4 regions of the Rhizobium sp. Leaf311 genome follow, and region 2 is predicted to be linked to each of the others. Evidence: predicted binding sites of a transcription regulator. Region 2 holds the regulator's gene; each other region holds the start of a gene.
The links. Region 2 encodes LexA, which represses DNA repair genes until DNA is damaged. Its sites were predicted from a motif close to TGTTCNNNNTGTGTTCNG; they were not measured.
Positions count from the first base shown of each region.

Region 1: ASF69_RS07455 (energy-coupling factor ABC transporter ATP-binding protein) is a predicted target of LexA. The motif match lies at 2,636-2,653, and genes of this name have one in related genera.
Region 3: ASF69_RS07240 (PA0069 family radical SAM protein) is a predicted target of LexA. The motif match lies at 1,906-1,923, and genes of this name have one in related genera.
Region 4: ASF69_RS20280 (ATP-dependent helicase) is a predicted target of LexA. The motif match lies at 1,929-1,946, and genes of this name have one in related genera.

Region 1 covers NZ_LMNZ01000004.1:361,651-365,628, reverse strand. Annotated here, with positions in the region: gene aroC (chorismate synthase) at 1-237, shown strand, start outside; gene ribB (3,4-dihydroxy-2-butanone-4-phosphate synthase) at 247-1,347, shown strand; gene ASF69_RS07460 (winged helix-turn-helix domain-containing protein) at 1,405-2,601, opposite strand; gene ASF69_RS07455 (energy-coupling factor ABC transporter ATP-binding protein) at 2,714-3,394, shown strand; gene ASF69_RS07450 (energy-coupling factor transporter transmembrane protein EcfT) at 3,391-3,978, shown strand, end outside.
Region 2 covers NZ_LMNZ01000020.1:357,099-361,076, reverse strand. Annotated here, with positions in the region: gene ASF69_RS18555 (ComEC/Rec2 family competence protein) at 1-401, shown strand, start outside; partial or broken gene ASF69_RS18550 (glutathione S-transferase family protein) at 425-1,111, opposite strand; gene lexA (transcriptional repressor LexA) at 1,505-2,221, opposite strand; gene ASF69_RS18540 (VOC family protein) at 2,419-3,291, shown strand; gene kdsA (3-deoxy-8-phosphooctulonate synthase) at 3,294-3,978, shown strand, end outside.
Region 3 covers NZ_LMNZ01000004.1:313,350-317,327, forward strand. Annotated here, with positions in the region: gene ASF69_RS07235 (ribonuclease HII) at 1-432, opposite strand, end outside; gene ASF69_RS07240 (PA0069 family radical SAM protein) at 687-1,844, opposite strand; gene ASF69_RS07245 (hypothetical protein) at 2,008-2,526, shown strand; gene moaB (molybdenum cofactor biosynthesis protein B) at 2,531-3,070, opposite strand; gene ASF69_RS07255 (4-(cytidine 5'-diphospho)-2-C-methyl-D-erythritol kinase) at 3,072-3,956, opposite strand; gene ASF69_RS07260 (tetratricopeptide repeat protein) at 3,963-3,978, opposite strand, start outside.
Region 4 covers NZ_LMNZ01000021.1:197,679-201,656, reverse strand. Annotated here, with positions in the region: gene ASF69_RS20285 (YbhB/YbcL family Raf kinase inhibitor-like protein) at 1-1,684, opposite strand, end outside; gene ASF69_RS20280 (ATP-dependent helicase) at 2,030-3,978, shown strand, end outside.

The sequences.
Region 1 (3,978 bases), on a different contig from region 2:
GGCGGCATTGCGACAGGAGAACCTGTCATCGCCCGCTTCGCCATAAAGCCGACTTCGTCGATCCTGACCGAGCGCCAGTCCATCGATGCGGATGGCCGGAATGTCGATGTCCGCACCAAGGGTCGCCATGATCCGTGCGTGGGTATTCGCGCTGTGCCGATTGGCGAGGCGATGGTGGCCTGCACGGTTGCCGACCATTATTTGAGAGACCGCGGCCAGACCGGGCGTTTGAAGTAGGAATATAGCATGGCATATGATCAGAAGCGTGTTGTTGAAGCCATCAGAGCCTTCGAGGCAGGCGAAATTGTCGTGGTCATGGACGACGACGACCGCGAAAACGAAGGTGATCTGATTGTCGCCGCAGTCCATTGCACGCCCGAAAAGATGGCGTTCATCGTGCGGCACACATCCGGCATCGTTTGCACGCCCATGCCGAAGGAAGAGGCCAAGCGCCTCAACCTCAATGCCATGGTCGCCGAAAACGACAGTGCCCACACCACGGCATTTACCGTTTCCGTGGATTTCAAGCACGGCACCACCACAGGCATCTCGGCCGAAGACCGCACGCTGACGGTTCGCAATCTCGCAAACCCCAATATCGGCGCGGCGGACTTTACCCGTCCCGGCCATATTTTCCCCCTCATCTCCCGTGAAGGCGGCGTCCTCATGCGCTCGGGCCACACGGAAGCGGCTGTCGATCTGTGCAAACTCGCCGGACTTCCGTTGATCGGCGTCATCAGCGAGCTGGTGAATGACGACGGTACGGTTATGCGCGGTCCGCAGGTTTCGGCATTTGCCGAAACGCACGGCATGAAACAGGTTTCGGTGGCAGATCTCATTGCCTATCGCCAGCGCAAGGAAACGCTGGTCGAGCTCGAATCGGATTTCGTGCTCGATACGCCATTTGGACCTGCCAAGGCGCAGACCTATTCCCTGCCATGGGACCCGATGCAGCACATGGCGGTCATCTTCGGAGACATCAGAGACGGCGTGGACATCCCCGTGCGTCTGCATCCTGAAAATGTGGCCGACGATATCTTCGGGAAGAAGCAGCCCGTTCAGCATTATATGAAAAAGATTGCCGATGAGGGCCGCGGCGTCATCATTTATCTGCGTGAAGGCTCTGTTGGCGTGGGCCAGGTGGCTGGACGCCGCAAGTCCCGCGATCCCGAGGAAGACCATGCTCAGGCCCGCTCGCGCGAAGACGAGTGGCTGGAAATCGGCCTCGGCGCGCAAATTCTCAAAGAACTCGGGATTTCCTCCATCAAGCTCCTGACATCGCGCGAGCGCCACTATGTCGGCCTTGAAGGGTTCGGGATTCAGATCAGCTCGACGGAAATCTGCTGATCGAGGCGGGATTGCCTGACACTCCGCACCTGCTGCGGGGTGTCAAACTGGCGACAGCTAAGGCTCGCCCAACCAACCATCCAGATATCTGATGGTTTCGACACCGGTGAACTTCCCCAGCCGGTTCAATTCTGCGTCGAGCTTTGCCAGACGGCCAGACGACGGACGCACACCCGGTTCGAGCCACAGGCGCTTCACATCCAGCGTTCCGCCCTTGCGGTCTGCCTTCATGTCGATGCGGCCGATAAGGCGATCCGCCTCCAGAAGCGGAAAGACATAATAGCCATATTGCCGCTTTGCCTCCGGCACGAACACCTCAATCCGGTAGTAAAAGCCGAACAGTCGTTCGGTGCGAGCACGGTTGCGCAGCAGCGGATCGAAGGGACTGAGCACGCGGATGCGGTTGGGTGGCTCGATTGCAGCCTCCGCTTCCCCCGTAAATCCTTCAAATGCGTAGGACATGCGATCTTTCGCGCCATCGGAAGACGCCAGCGAAACTTCGCATAGTTCGCTGCGGTGGTCTGTCACCCACTGTCTGGCTTCCTGGGGCGACACAATATCGAAGAAGGCGGCAATCTCGCCGGAGGTCGCAAAGCCGAGGCGTGTCAAGGCTTCCCGACAGGCCCAATCCACGAAGTCCTCGTGGCTGACCTCGCGATCATGGTGCTCTGCCGGAATGACGCGCTCTGCAAGGTCGTAGATTTTCTGGAAATTCACCCGTCCCGCCACGGCCAGCTTGCCCGTATGCCAGAGATATTCGAGCGCAGTCTTGGACGGATGCCAGTTCCACCAGCCGCCGGATTGATGCCCTTCAGCCTTCATATCCCGGGACATGGCCGGACCATTCTCGGCAATTCGGCGGTAGGTTTCTTCAAAGGCAGAATCGAACCCCTCCCCGTGCCAGTTGCGCCAGCGTTCCTGAATGATCGGTTCGCGACGCCGGAAACGGTGTTTCCAGTAGGGATAGAATTTTGCGGGAAGAATGGAAGCGTCATGCGTCCAGTGTTCAAACAGCGCCCGGTCCTTCTCCAGCAACTCCGTGAGGTGGTGACGCCTGTAGGTCTGGTTGCGGGAAAAGATGATCTGATGATGGGCGCGCTCGACCGTCGCGATACTGTCCACCTGCACGAACCCGATATCGGTAATGAGGTCCAGCAGCTGCGCCTTGTTCATGGCGCGCGCAGGCGACGCTGACAGACCCTGTCGCGCAAGGAAGATACGTCGTGCTGCATCGTTCGAAATCAGAATCGCCATGCCAGCAGCTTAGTTTCGCGCAGACAAAAATCAATGTTCATTTTTTGTTCCTTGTTTCGCTTGTCCATTGCAAAGTCTATAGGAAGGGCAGGAAGAGTTTGGGAACAGGCAGTTGGATATTCATTTCAGCGATGCGAGCGTGGCCTTCGAGGGCAGGATTGCGGTGGAGCCGCTGACGCTTTCTCTTCAGGAAAGACGCATCGGCATTATCGGTCTGAACGGCTCCGGCAAGACGACCGTTGCGCGGATGATCAACGGCTTGACGAAGCCGGCGGGCGGGCGGGTCAGCGTCGGCGGTCTCGACACCGTCAAGGATGCGTCCTTGGTACTCAAGCAGGTTGGTTTCATTTTCCAGAACCCGCAAAACCAGATCATCCTGCCGATCATCAGGGACGATATTGCCTTTGGCCTCAAGAATAGTGGGCTGGACAAGACGGCGACGGAGGCTGCCGTGGACGCCACCTTGCGAAGGTTCGGGATTGAGCATCTCGCAAAACGCAGGGCGCATGAGCTCTCCGGCGGTGAATTGCAGCTCTCGGCACTGGCGGCCGTTACCATCACCGGGCCGAAAATTCTTATCATGGACGAGCCGACCAACCAGCTCGACCTGAGAAACCGTATGCTTGTGGAAAAAACCATGGCGGGGCTTGAGCAGAAGCTGATCGTCATTACCCACGACCTGCCGCTGCTGGACGGCTTTGACCGTGTGCTGGTATTCCATCAGGGCAAGCTTCACGCCGATGCACCGCCCGCCGTGGCGATAGAGCTTTATCGTGAGCTGGCGCTGTCATGAGAAGCCTCCATGTTGAAGGAACGGGTTGGCTCTATCGGCTTTCGCCGCGCATTAAGCTCGCGAGCCTGGCGCTCTTCAGCATCGGCCTGTTTCTGACACGCGATCTGACAATCCTGTGTGCCGCTACACTTCTGTCCGCATTCGTGCTGTGGCAGGCAGATCTCGGGTTTCGAGAGACCATCGTCCGCCTCAAGCCGGTCTTGCTGACCATTGCGATCATCGCTGCCATCAGCTTTCTGGTCATTTCGCCGCTTGATGCGACCATCGCCCTATTGCGGCTCGCCGCCCTTACGCTTCTTGCAACGGCAATAACGGCAAGCGTCAGCATTTCGCAGTTCATGGATGAAATCGCCTATGCCCTTCGTCCGCTGGAGAAACTGGGTCTTGCGAATGCTGCAGATGTGGGGCTGGCGGTGGGACTTGTCGTGCGTTTCGTACCGGAAATCATCAAGCGCCATGAAGCTCTTCGTGATGCACAGCGCGCGCGCGGACTGGAAACCAAACTCCATTCCATCCTCATTCCGCTCGTCATTTTGACGTTGAAGGATGCAGATGCCATTGCGGAAGCCATTGACGCGCGCGGT
Region 2 (3,978 bases):
CTGAAATGAAGACGGCGCTTGCAGGCACGCAACGCTTTACATGCCGCAAGGATCTGTGGTGCGCGTTGAAATCCCAAAAAGGCGTTAGCATTGCGGTCCTATCCAACTCATTATTGACGGGAGCCGCCTGTGATCTCGCTGACATAGTGGTGACAAGCCGGGGAGTGCCGTTTCCAGCCTGCCGATCAGGTGCGCTGCTTATTACAGGCGATACGTTGCGGCGCACCGGCTCGATGGAAATCTGGTTTGGCGGGGAGGGATCCCCCCGCTACAGCGCCAAAGCGGCATTGGACGGCATCGAGCGACCGTGGACCGCTCACCGCAGCTACCAGTGGCGCAGCAAGACCTATGACGCCACCTTGCCAGAGCATATCGCTGCATTGCTTTCCGCCGAGCGATGAAACCTGTGAACGACACCCGCCGCTTACGAATTCCCTGACATACGAAGATCCGCCAATATCTCTCCGACTGCCTTCGCCTCTTCCTCATGATCGCCGTCGCGCCATGTCTCCAGAAGCGCCGCCTCTTGCCACTCCTGCATTGCAGGCAGTGAGAGAAGACGGTCCCTGTACTCCGTGGACTCCGCAGAAAGCACTGTTCCGTATGTCTGAAAGCGGAAAGCGACCGGGCAGAAGAATGCATCCACGGCCGTGAACGTGCTACCCGCCAGGAATGGGCCACCAAAGGACTTCAGACCCTGCTACCAGAGAGCGTCGATACGCGCGATGTCCTGTTGCAGCGATCCGCTGATGGAAGCTGGGCGAATGCGAAGGCCGACACTCATGGGATGCTCGTTGCGCAGCGCCTGGAAACCCGAGTGCATTTCCGCAGCTGCTGATCGAGACCACGCGCGAGCGGCAGCATTGTCTGCCCAAACACCGCTATTTCTTTCAGCCAGATATTCCGCAATGGCGAGCGAATCCCATACGGTGAAATCACCATCAACAAGGCAGGGAACTTTGGCAGTGGGCGAAAAGGTTGAGAAGTCCTTCGCTGAATTGCCGAAAGGAAAAAGGCTTTCTTTGAAACCGATGTCCAGCGTCCGCATCAACACCCATGGACGCAACGACCAAGAGGAGTAATTCTTGTTGGCTATATAAAGATCGTACATATGGCTGCCCTCCGTTACGAACTCCCGTGCTAGCTGAGACGAGCCTTTTGATACAGACCGTTTTGAAGATAGGCCTCTTCAAATTATTTGATGTGTCATGCAGGAGGGTGCGCGACGCTGGACAGCACGATTGCCAGCCAGTCGACTGCGAGAATGGCTAAACCGGTAAGAGCAATGCCCAGCTTCAGGCTCGCGACGTGACGAACGTCCACACGCAAACTAAAACTAGTGAGCCAGCTACATATAGAGGCGCAAAAAGCGGCGCTTCTGGTGTCCAAGACCTGTTGATATCGGACAGGAGTTCAATGTCCGCAAATGTTTTCTCTAGACAGGCATTGCAAAGGGCAGCGGCCGAGGGCGACCGCCACCTCTAGACATAGGAAAAGTCACCGGTCAGTGATAGCGGCGAATAAGGCCGACGAGCTTGCCCTGAATTTTGACGCGGTCCGGTCCAAAAATCCGGGTCTCATAGGCAGGGTTCGCTGCCTCAAGCGCAATTGACGCGCCCTTGCGACGAAAGCGCTTCAATGTCGCTTCTTCGTCATCCACCAATGCAACGATGATATCTCCCGGATTTGCCGTGCTGACATCGCGGATAATGACCGTGTCGCCATCGAAAATGCCGGCTTCGATCATCGAATCGCCTTTGACTTCAAGCGCGTAATGTTCGCCCGCACCAATCATGTCGATTGGCACAACAACGTCATGTGTGTTGTTCTGAATGGCCGAAATGGGAACACCCGCGGCGATACGGCCCATGACAGGGACGCTGACCGAGTTCGAATCATTCGACGCGACGGGCAGGGCTGCTGGTTCAGCCGGTTTGGTTTTGCCGAGGCTACCTTCGATGACGCTCGGCGAGAAGCCACGTTGAGGCTTGCTAGCAGGCGTATAGGACTCAGGCAGCTTGATGACTTCAAGCGCACGCGCCCGATTCGGTAGCCGACGAATAAAGCCGCGCTCTTCGAGCGCTGTGATCAGGCGGTGGATTCCTGATTTCGATGCCAGATCAAGTGCGTCCTTCATCTCATCGAAGGAAGGCGGCACGCCAGACTCTTTCATTCTCTCATGAATGAACAGTAGCAATTCCTGCTGTTTGCGCGTGAGCATGGAGTAACACCCTTAGAGATTCGAGGCGAAGATTCGCGAAACAAATACAGAACGAACACTATATGTTCCATATGTGTTCTGCAATCCCTTAAAAATCAGTGTGCTTGTGACAATTTACATCCATTATCTCGCCCGGCCATAAAACGTTCGGCTTGCAACAGTGGAATGCCCATGCCGACGAAGCGGAAGGACCCCTCATGGCGCGTGAAATCGATCATATCGTAATGCCCGTTGCAGACCTCGGACAAGCACGGGCGCGTCTCTCGGCGCTGGGCTTTACGGTTGCTGCAGATGCAAGGCACCCCTTCGGCACCGAGAATGCCTGCGTCTTTCTCGAAGACGGGCAGTATCTCGAACCCCTGGCAATCGGAGACGCCGCGCAATATTCCAGGGCTTGCGCAGAAGGCAACGCCTTTGTTCGACGCGATGAAGTCTTTCGAAAGCGATACGGGCAGCAGGGGTTTTCCGCAGTCGCCGGAAAAACGCACGACGCAGATGCTGATCATCATAGCTTCGTTGAGGCTGGACTTTCCGGCGGCGACGCATTTTCGTTCAGTCGACCGGTAACATTGCCGGACGGAAGCCGATCTGAAGCGAGCTTTCGCCTGGCTTTTGCGGCAGAAAAGGATGACGGAAATCTGTTCTTCTTCACCTGTGAGCGCGTCAACGCTTTTTCCGCAAAACGGTCCGACCTCACAGCTCACAAAAATGGAGCGACTGGCCTGCGCGAAATAACCCTGCGCTCAGACCGACCGGACGCCTTTGCGCCATTGGTGGAAGCAGCATTTGGTGTGTCGGCAGCAGCCGACTCAACGGGAAACCTCAGCTTTCTTACGCCGGGCGCGGTCATCCGCATCGCCCATGCGCAGACGGTTGCAGAAGAGTTTGATGGGGCCGAGCAAGAGAGCATCCCTGGCCTTTTCGGCGCCGCAGTCTCATTTGCTGTCGCTGATCTCGCCGTGACAGAGTCGTTTCTTGCTGCTAATGGCGTGGAATACACGCGCAAAGGCTCTCGACTGCTGGTTCAGCGAGCGCCCGGTCAAGGCGCGATATTTGCCTTCGAGGAGTGAAGATGAGCGTCCAGAACAATCTTAATGTGGTCGTCGGTGAAGGTGCCGGTCAGGTTACGTTCAGCAACACTAAGCGGTTCTCGCTCATTGCCGGGCCATGCCAGATGGAAAGCCGCGACCATGCCTTCATGATTGCGGAAACGATGGCGGAGCTGTGCGGAAGGCTCGGCATCGGGCTGGTCTACAAATCATCTTTCGACAAGGCAAACCGCACATCACTATCCGGCCAGCGCGGCATCGGCATCGACAAGGCGCTCGAAGTTTTTGCAGAACTCAAGGCGCAGTTCGGTTTTCCGGTGCTCACGGATATTCACACCGAAGAGCAATGCGGCATCGTGTCACCGGTTGTCGACATCCTGCAAATCCCGGCATTTCTCAGCCGCCAGACGGATCTTCTCGTTGCGGCAGCAAAGACTGGCCGGGTCGTCAACGTGAAGAAGGGTCAGTTCCTGGCGCCGTGGGACATGAAAAACGTTCTGGCGAAGCTCAATGACAGCGGCAATCCGAACGTCCTTCTGTGCGAACGCGGAGCATCCTTTGGTTACAACACGCTTGTGTCGGACATGCGTTCGCTTCCGATCATGGCATCGCTTGGCGCGCCTGTCGTCTTCGATGCGACTCATTCCGTGCAGCAGCCGGGCGGGCAGGGTGGCTCAAGCGGCGGCCAGCGGGAGTTTGTCGAAACGC
Region 3 (3,978 bases), on a different contig from region 2:
CTTGCCTTCACAGGACAGGTTGGGTGGAACGTCGCGCCCATCCGCCAAGATCAGCGCGGGCGCTATCTCCAGACCAAGGACGGCGCGCCGCATGGCATCGAGGCTGGCACGCAGGATATTCATCTGGTCGATCAGGACAGGTCCTGAGGATGCGATGGAGACAATGGAGCTCTGGAGGATCTGGCCAAACAGAACTTCCCGGCGCGCCTTCGAGAGCTTTTTCGAATCATCAAGACCGGCGGGGATGTTATCGGGATCGAGAATGACCGCTGCAGCAACGACCGGTCCAGCAAGCGGGCCTCTTCCTGCCTCATCCGTGCCGGCGACAGGCCATTGCCCGCGCTTTCTTGCCTCCAGTTCCATGCTGAAATCCGGGCCGGTGTCGATGATCTCGAAGAGGGCAGGAGAATCGGATGCTGTGCGTTGTTTCATGCGGCGAAACTGGCACAGGCAACCGATCTCCTGCAAGCCCCCGGTCGCAGGGTAAATGCAGCAGCCAAAGGGGGGCGGAAGGCTGATGCGGGAGGCTCGATAAACCTCCGGGCTTTTCCAAGCGGAGAAAAGCAGAACCCTTGCGAGGCGGCAGATGCCGGGGGCAAACCCATAGCGCAGGGCAAAGACACTATGGGTATTCTGTGCATCCACTCGTCAGCCTGTCAGGCTAGCGAGAGGAGATGAGGCTTGGCTCAAAGCAAGGACAGCTGAACGCCAGCACCGCCAGGAGCAATGAACAGATCGTCGCGCAGTTGTATGCCACGGCGGATCAGCCCAAGACGCTTTGTCGTCATCTCGAAGCGGCGACCGATCTGCCACGCATAGGGCCCGGCTCCCTTCATCCGTTTTCCAAACTCGGCATCGTAATCCTTGCCGTCTCGCATCGAGCGAACCAGCGACATGACGTGCTGATAGCGATGAGGATAATTGCGCAACAGCCACTCGCGAAACAGCGGGCTGACTTCAAGCGGCAATCGCAGCAAGACATAGGATGCTTCCGTCGCGCCAGCGGCCTTTCCGGCCTCCAGAACCCGTTCGATCTCGTGGTCGTTCAAGGCGGGAATGACCGGTGCCATCATGACAGCCGTTGGAATGCCCGCTTCCGTCAATGTCTTTATTGCTTCCAGCCGCTTGGTGGGTGTGGATGCGCGAGGTTCCATGCTGCGCGCCAGCTTCCGGTCCAGCGTCGTGACCGAAATGCCGACCTTCACCAGCCCCTTGGCGGCCATGGGCGCCAGAATATCGATGTCGCGGGTAATCAACCCGGACTTGGTGACGATAGCGACCGGATGTTCCGCTTTTGCCAGCACTTCAAGAATTTGACGCATGATGCGCCACTCCCGCTCAATCGGCTGGTAAGGGTCGGTGTTCGTGCCGATTGCGATGACCCGGGCCTTGTAGCCGGGCTTGGCGAGCTCTCTCTCCAGAAGCTTGGCGGCATCGGGCTTCGCAAACAGCTTTGCCTCGAAGTCCAGACCCGCGGACAGGCCCATATAGCTGTGGCTCGGTCTTGCAAAGCAATAGATGCAGCCATGCTCACAACCCCGATAGGGATTGATGGACCGATCAAACGGAATATCGGGTGACTCGTTGCGCGTAATGATGCTGCGCGGCTTTTCGACCTGTACTTCAGTGCGAAATTCCGGCAGTTCTTCGATGATCTGCCAGCCATCATCCACAGGTTCATGCTGCAAGGCTTCGAAACGACCGCCGGGGTTGATGCCCGCGCCACGTCCGCGCCTGCGATCGATCTCGATCCGCAGACCAGATGCATCAGCCAAAGCATTGGCAATATCCTGGCTATGACCCGGCTGGAATGCAGCCTGCCCCGAAAGCACATGTTGTCTCATCTGGATGCTCCTGACCGGCAATTGCCAGCATGTTGGATGACCAGATTCTTAAACGAAGGATGAGAACAATACAAGAACAAAATGCGGAAACGCGTGATAGCTATTTCTTTTGCATTGCGATAGAAATTTATAGAAGAAATTTCATAGGTTTACTGACGACGAGATGCTGACAGTCATAATGGAATGCCGTGACCAGGAGCCTGAGCTTGCTCACACGCTTTCAACGCTCGTATCGGGAGCGGTGGAGGGGCTCATCAGCGATGTCATCGTGCTCGATCACGCGTCCAGCGATGGCTCATCCCGGGTGGCGGAAGCTGCGGGTTGCCGCTTTCATACGGAATGGGACATTTGCGATATCGTGGCATCTGCACGCGGTGAGTGGATCCTGATCATGGAGCCGGGCAGTCGTCCCCAGAGCGGTTGGATCGAGGATATTCTCGAATATACCTCTCTCAACACGCAAGCGGCGCGGTTTTCGCCGTCCCGCCATTACAAGCCATCTTTCCTTTCGCGACTTAGCCGACGCCAGCCGCCGCTGGAATATGGCTTGCTGCTCGGAAAGCAGCACGCCCTGTCCGCCGCAAGGCCCGGTATGCCGCTGTCCGACTTCACAAAAGCGCAGAAGAGCAGGCGGCTGAGTGCCGAGCTTATTCCCGCACGCGTGCTGCGGGCTGCCCGGTAAGCGCTCAGGACTTTCCGCGTTTCAGATGCTCATCAAGGCGGGGCATGATTTCCACGAAATTGCAGGGCATGTGGCGATAATCCAGCTGCGGCTTGAGGATGCCATCCCAGGCGTCCCGGCAGGCGCCGGGAGAGCCGGGCAGCACGAAGACGAAGGTCTGATTGCAAAGGCCAGCCGTCGCGCGGGATTGGATTGTCGACGTGCCGATCTTATCCTCCGAGATACGGTGAAAGACCACAGAGAAACCATCCATCCGCTTGTCAAACAACGGTTCCAGTGCCTCCGGCGTCACATCACGGCCGGTAAAGCCGGTGCCACCCGTTGTAATCACCACATCGACTTCGTCGGACAGGGTCCAGTTGCGCACCTGCTCCTGAATGGCGGCCTTGTCGTCGGGGACGATGGCGCGATCTACCAGCAGGTGACCGGCCTCGGAGATGCGGGCGCAAAGCGTTTGGCCAGATTTGTCATCTTCCAGCGTTCGCGTGTCTGACACCGTCAGGACCGCAATGCCGACCGGGATAAAGGGTCTTTCTGCACTCATGTCAAATTCCGCCTATGGTTTTCGTTGCCTGAACATACCAGCCGGGGTGCTGGTGGCGAAGCTGGGCAGCCGCCGCGCTGGCATCATCCATCGCCGGGTATATACCAAAGCATGTCGCACCCGAGCCCGACATGCGCACAAGCTGCGCACCCGTGCCAGTCAGCAAATCGGAGATCTCGGTAATCTCCGCCAGAATGGCGCGGGCAGGGGGTTCAAGATCATTGCGATTTTGCGCGATGAAATCGATCCAGCTGCTGTGGCCGCGCGGCTTCAGTGACGGATTTTGCTTGCTGACAAGACTTCTGAACACGTCCGGTGTCGAAACGCCCTTCAGCGGGTTGACCAGAACGAGCGCCATGACCGGCATATCCGCAAGAAAGGTGATGGTTTCGCCAATGCCGCTGGCAATCAGTGGTCGACTGGCCAGACACATGGGCACATCCGCTCCAAGCGAAAGTGCAATCCGTTGAAGCGTCCCATCATCCGGCTTCAAATCCCAGTGACGGCAAAGAGCGCGAAGAGTAGCCGCAGCATCGGCAGATCCGCCGCCGATGCCCGAGGCGACCGGAAGGTTCTTTTCAAGTTGAATGGCAACCGGGCCGGCATATTGCGGCAAAGCCGTCCGCAGAAGGTCGCGTGCTTTCAGAACAAGATTACCGCTTTCGTTTCCCTGCTGAAGGAGCTCGGAAAAGGGTCCGCAGATGCGGAAACTGTCCCCTGCGGCATCGCGAATGCGGATCACGTCACCGACCTCGGTGAAGGTCACGAGCGATTCGAGCAGATGATATCCGTCTGCTCTTTGACCCGTAACATGAAGCGCGAGGTTGATTTTGGCGGGAGCGGCCTCGATGGTCTCGGTCGCTCCGGCATGTTCACTCGACAACATTGTGGCTCAAGATTTCTTGTCC
Region 4 (3,978 bases), on a different contig from region 2:
GCAGATCAATCATGGAATCGAGTGCGATGACCTGGATATGGTAGTGATGAGGCTTGTCACCCGCAGGTGGCTTTGGTCCGAAATAACCGTGTGTTCCAGATGTGTTGCGACCCTGCAAAACACCCTCCGGCTCCACGAGGCGAAGCTGTTCCTGCAAGCCTTCTGGAAGCATCGTCACTGTCGCGGGGATGTTCCACGCCAACCAATGGACAAAGGGCTTGAGCGGCGAAGCGTCAGGATCTTCCATGATGATGGCGTAAGACGCAGCCTTTGGCACAGCGCTCCAGCGAAGCGCAGGCGAAACGCCATCAGCATATTCACTGTATCTCGTGGGCATTGCTGCATTGTTCGAGAAAGCATCTGTGGAGACGGTGATCTTTCCCTCGGACTCCGTCTCGGGCCGCTTCAAAGCCAATGGCACATCTGCGCTTTTTTTCGCCTGTGCTTCCATAACATCGGCGGGGGCCGTGGGTGCGGTCTCTGCTTTTTTGGCTTCGCCCGTATAGGCAATCCGGTAAATGACGCCGTTGGCATCATCCGCCATCAACAACGAGCCGTCTTTAGCGACGGCAAGGCCGACCGGACGGGCGAAATGCGTCCTGCCGCCATCCGTCAGGAAGCCGGTCAGGAACGGCTCGATGGTTTTGGGCTGACCGTTTTCGAAGTGAACCCGGACAATTTCGTAACCTGATGCCGGGTTTCGGTTCCATGATCCCCGCATGGTAGCGAAAGCATCTCCCGCAAATTCCGCTGGAAAGGCCGTTCCCTTATAGAACTTCATCTGCATGGGCGCCGCGTGCGCCGTGTAACCGATCACCATCGGCTGGCTCTGATCGCGCCATTGCTCTTTTGTCACACCGCCAACTGGCGTGGACTGTGGATATATGTCACCCGCGCCATAGACATGCGGCCAGCCATATTGCTTGCCCTGCTCGATCTTGTTGAGTTCCTCGGCCTGAACCTCGTCGCCCATCAGGTCGATGCCATGATCCAGGCCCCAGAGTTCGCCAGTCTGCGGCTGCCAATCGTAACCAATCGTGTTGCGCAGGCCTGACGCGAAAATCGTTCTGCTCTTGCCATCCGGCGTCGCGCGAATGATCGTTGCGTTTTCAGGATTGCTTTCGTTGCAGGAATTGCAGGTAGAGCCGACGCTGATGTACAGCATTCCGTCAGGGCCGAATGAAAGAACACGGTTTGGATGCTGGCCGGAATCCGGCAGATCGCCGATGATCATCTCAAGTTCGCTAAGCGTTCCATCGGCCTTGATGTCGGCAACGAAGACCTCTTTCACGGTGACAAGGTAGAGTTTGTCATCCTTGATTGCCAGCCCATGCGCCTGTGCGCGGGACACGACCTGGACAGGCGCGCCATCGGACTTGCCATCGTTATTCTCGTCCTTGAGGAGCAGCACATCGCCCTCTTCCCGACGGCTGACATAGATGAATCCCTTGTCGGAGACCTCGATAATGCGACTATTGCCAAGGCCCTGGGCGAATGGCTTCACGGAGAAGCCGTCGGGCACCTTCAACTCACCAATCCGCTCACTCGTCGCAGCGACCTTATTGGGCTTGAAAACGTTTGTAGTGATCTGGACTTCAGTTCCATCGCCCTGCTGGGCGTAAGACGCACTGCAGCCAAGAAGTGCTGCGAAAATTGACGCAGCGCCGGTAACACGACGTATCATTAGGTATTCCTCCAAAGACTTCACATGCCGAACATGCGAGACTCTTCAAAGTTCCTGTAATTTATGCTGGCCAATGACAGACGTACGCTGCCTCCCGAACAGCTACAATGCCCATGGTGTGAAGAGCACTTGCGATGTGGTCTTCAAACGTCGCTGAAGGCTGACACGAAAAGCTTCGACCCGTAAGACTGACGACTATCGCGTCATGCTAATGAAGGACTTTTCAATATCTCTGCCACCTGATAGTTCTTACTTTGTTCGCAAGGCAATTTTGAAGCGTCACTCTCGATTTAAGAGGATTCTTCCATGCCGAATTCAAAGTAGGCACACATCAAGGAAAACGGGATGGCGGTTGCCTATCTGGAAAAACTGAACGAGCAGCAGCGCAAGGCCGTCGAGCATGGCGTTGGGCTGGCTGAGGGCAACGCAGCGGGGCCATTGTTGATCATCGCTGGGGCGGGCTCCGGCAAGACGAATACACTGGCGCATCGTGTGGCGCACCTTATCGTCAATGGTGCCGACCCGCGCCGTATTCTGCTCATGACCTTTTCGCGCAGGGCCGCCTCGGAAATGGCCCGCCGCGTCGAGCGTATCTGCCGCAATGTTCTGGGTGCCAATGCTGCCGTCCTGACTGACGCGCTTGCGTGGTCGGGTACGTTTCATGGGATCGGTGCCAGACTGCTGCGGATGTATGCCGAGCAGATCGGTCTCAATCTCGACTTCACAATCCACGACCGGGAAGACAGCGCCGACCTGATGAACCTCGTGCGCCACGAGCTTGGATTTTCCAAAACCGAAAGCCGTTTCCCGACCAAGGGCACCTGTCTCTCGATCTACTCGCGCGCCGTTAACTCGGAGACACCGCTAAACGAGATTCTTCGCCAGCACTATCCATGGGTCGCCTCTTGGGAGGAACAGTTGAAGGAACTGTTCGGAGCTTATGTCGAGGCAAAGCAGGCGCAGAACGTGCTCGATTACGATGATCTGCTGCTCTACTGGGCGCAGATGGTGAGCGATCCCGAACTCGCCGACGATATCGGCAGTCGTTTCGACCATGTGATGGTGGATGAGTATCAGGACACGAACAAGCTGCAGGCGTCTGTCCTGATGGCGCTCAAGCCCGGCGGACGGGGATTGACCGTCGTAGGTGATGATGCACAATCAATCTATTCGTTTCGGGCAGCAACAGTTCGCAACATTCTCGACTTCCCGGCATCGTTCAGTCCGGCAGCGGACGTCATCACGCTCGATCGCAATTACCGTTCGACCCAGCCCATTCTGGCAGCAGCCAACGGCGTGATCGAGCTTGCGCGCGAGCGTTTCACCAAGAACCTGTGGACGGAACGGGAGTCGCTGGAGCGACCGAAACTCGTGACCGTCAAGGACGAAACCGAACAGGCGAATTTCATCGTTGAGCAGGTGCTGGCAAACCGCGAGGTCGGGATGACGCTGAAGCAGCAGGCGGTGCTGTTTCGCACTTCCAGCCACAGCGGCACGCTTGAAGTAGAACTCACCCGCCGCAACATTCCTTTCGTCAAATTCGGCGGCCTGAAGTTCCTCGACAGTGCCCATGTGAAGGACATGCTGGCAGTCCTGCGTTTCGCCCAGAACCCCCGTGACCGGGTGGCCGGTTTCCGTCTTCTGCAGATGCTGCCTGGAATTGGTCCCAAGAAAGCTGGCACCATTCTCGACACGATCGCATCCGACCCCGAACCGCTCTTGGCGCTGGCTGAAATTCCGCCGCCACCCAAGACGGGGGAGGACTGGACGTCCTTCGTTCAACTGTTGGGCGGCCTTCGGAAAACCCATGAAGGCTGGCCATCGGATATCGCGCAGGCCCGTCTCTGGTACGAACCGCATCTTGATCGCATCCATGAAGATGCCGACACCCGCAAGGCCGACCTTCTGCAACTCGAGCAGATCGCCAGCGGCTACCCTTCCCGAGAGCGTTTCCTGACTGAACTGACGCTTGATCCGCCGGATGCGACCAGCGATCAGGCGGGTGTCCCGCTGCTCGACGAAGACTACCTCATTCTGTCGACCATCCATTCGGCCAAGGGGCAGGAATGGCGCTCCGTTTTCATGCTCAATGTCGTCGATGGCTGCATACCGTCGGACCTCGGCACCGGAACCACGCAGGAACTCGAAGAAGAGCGACGACTGCTTTATGTCGGCATGACGCGTGCCAAGGACAGCCTGTCGCTGATTACGCCGCAGCGGTTTTTCACTCACGGTCAGAACTCGCAGGGTGATCGGCATGTTTACGCTGCCAGAAGCCGGTTCATCCCGGCGAC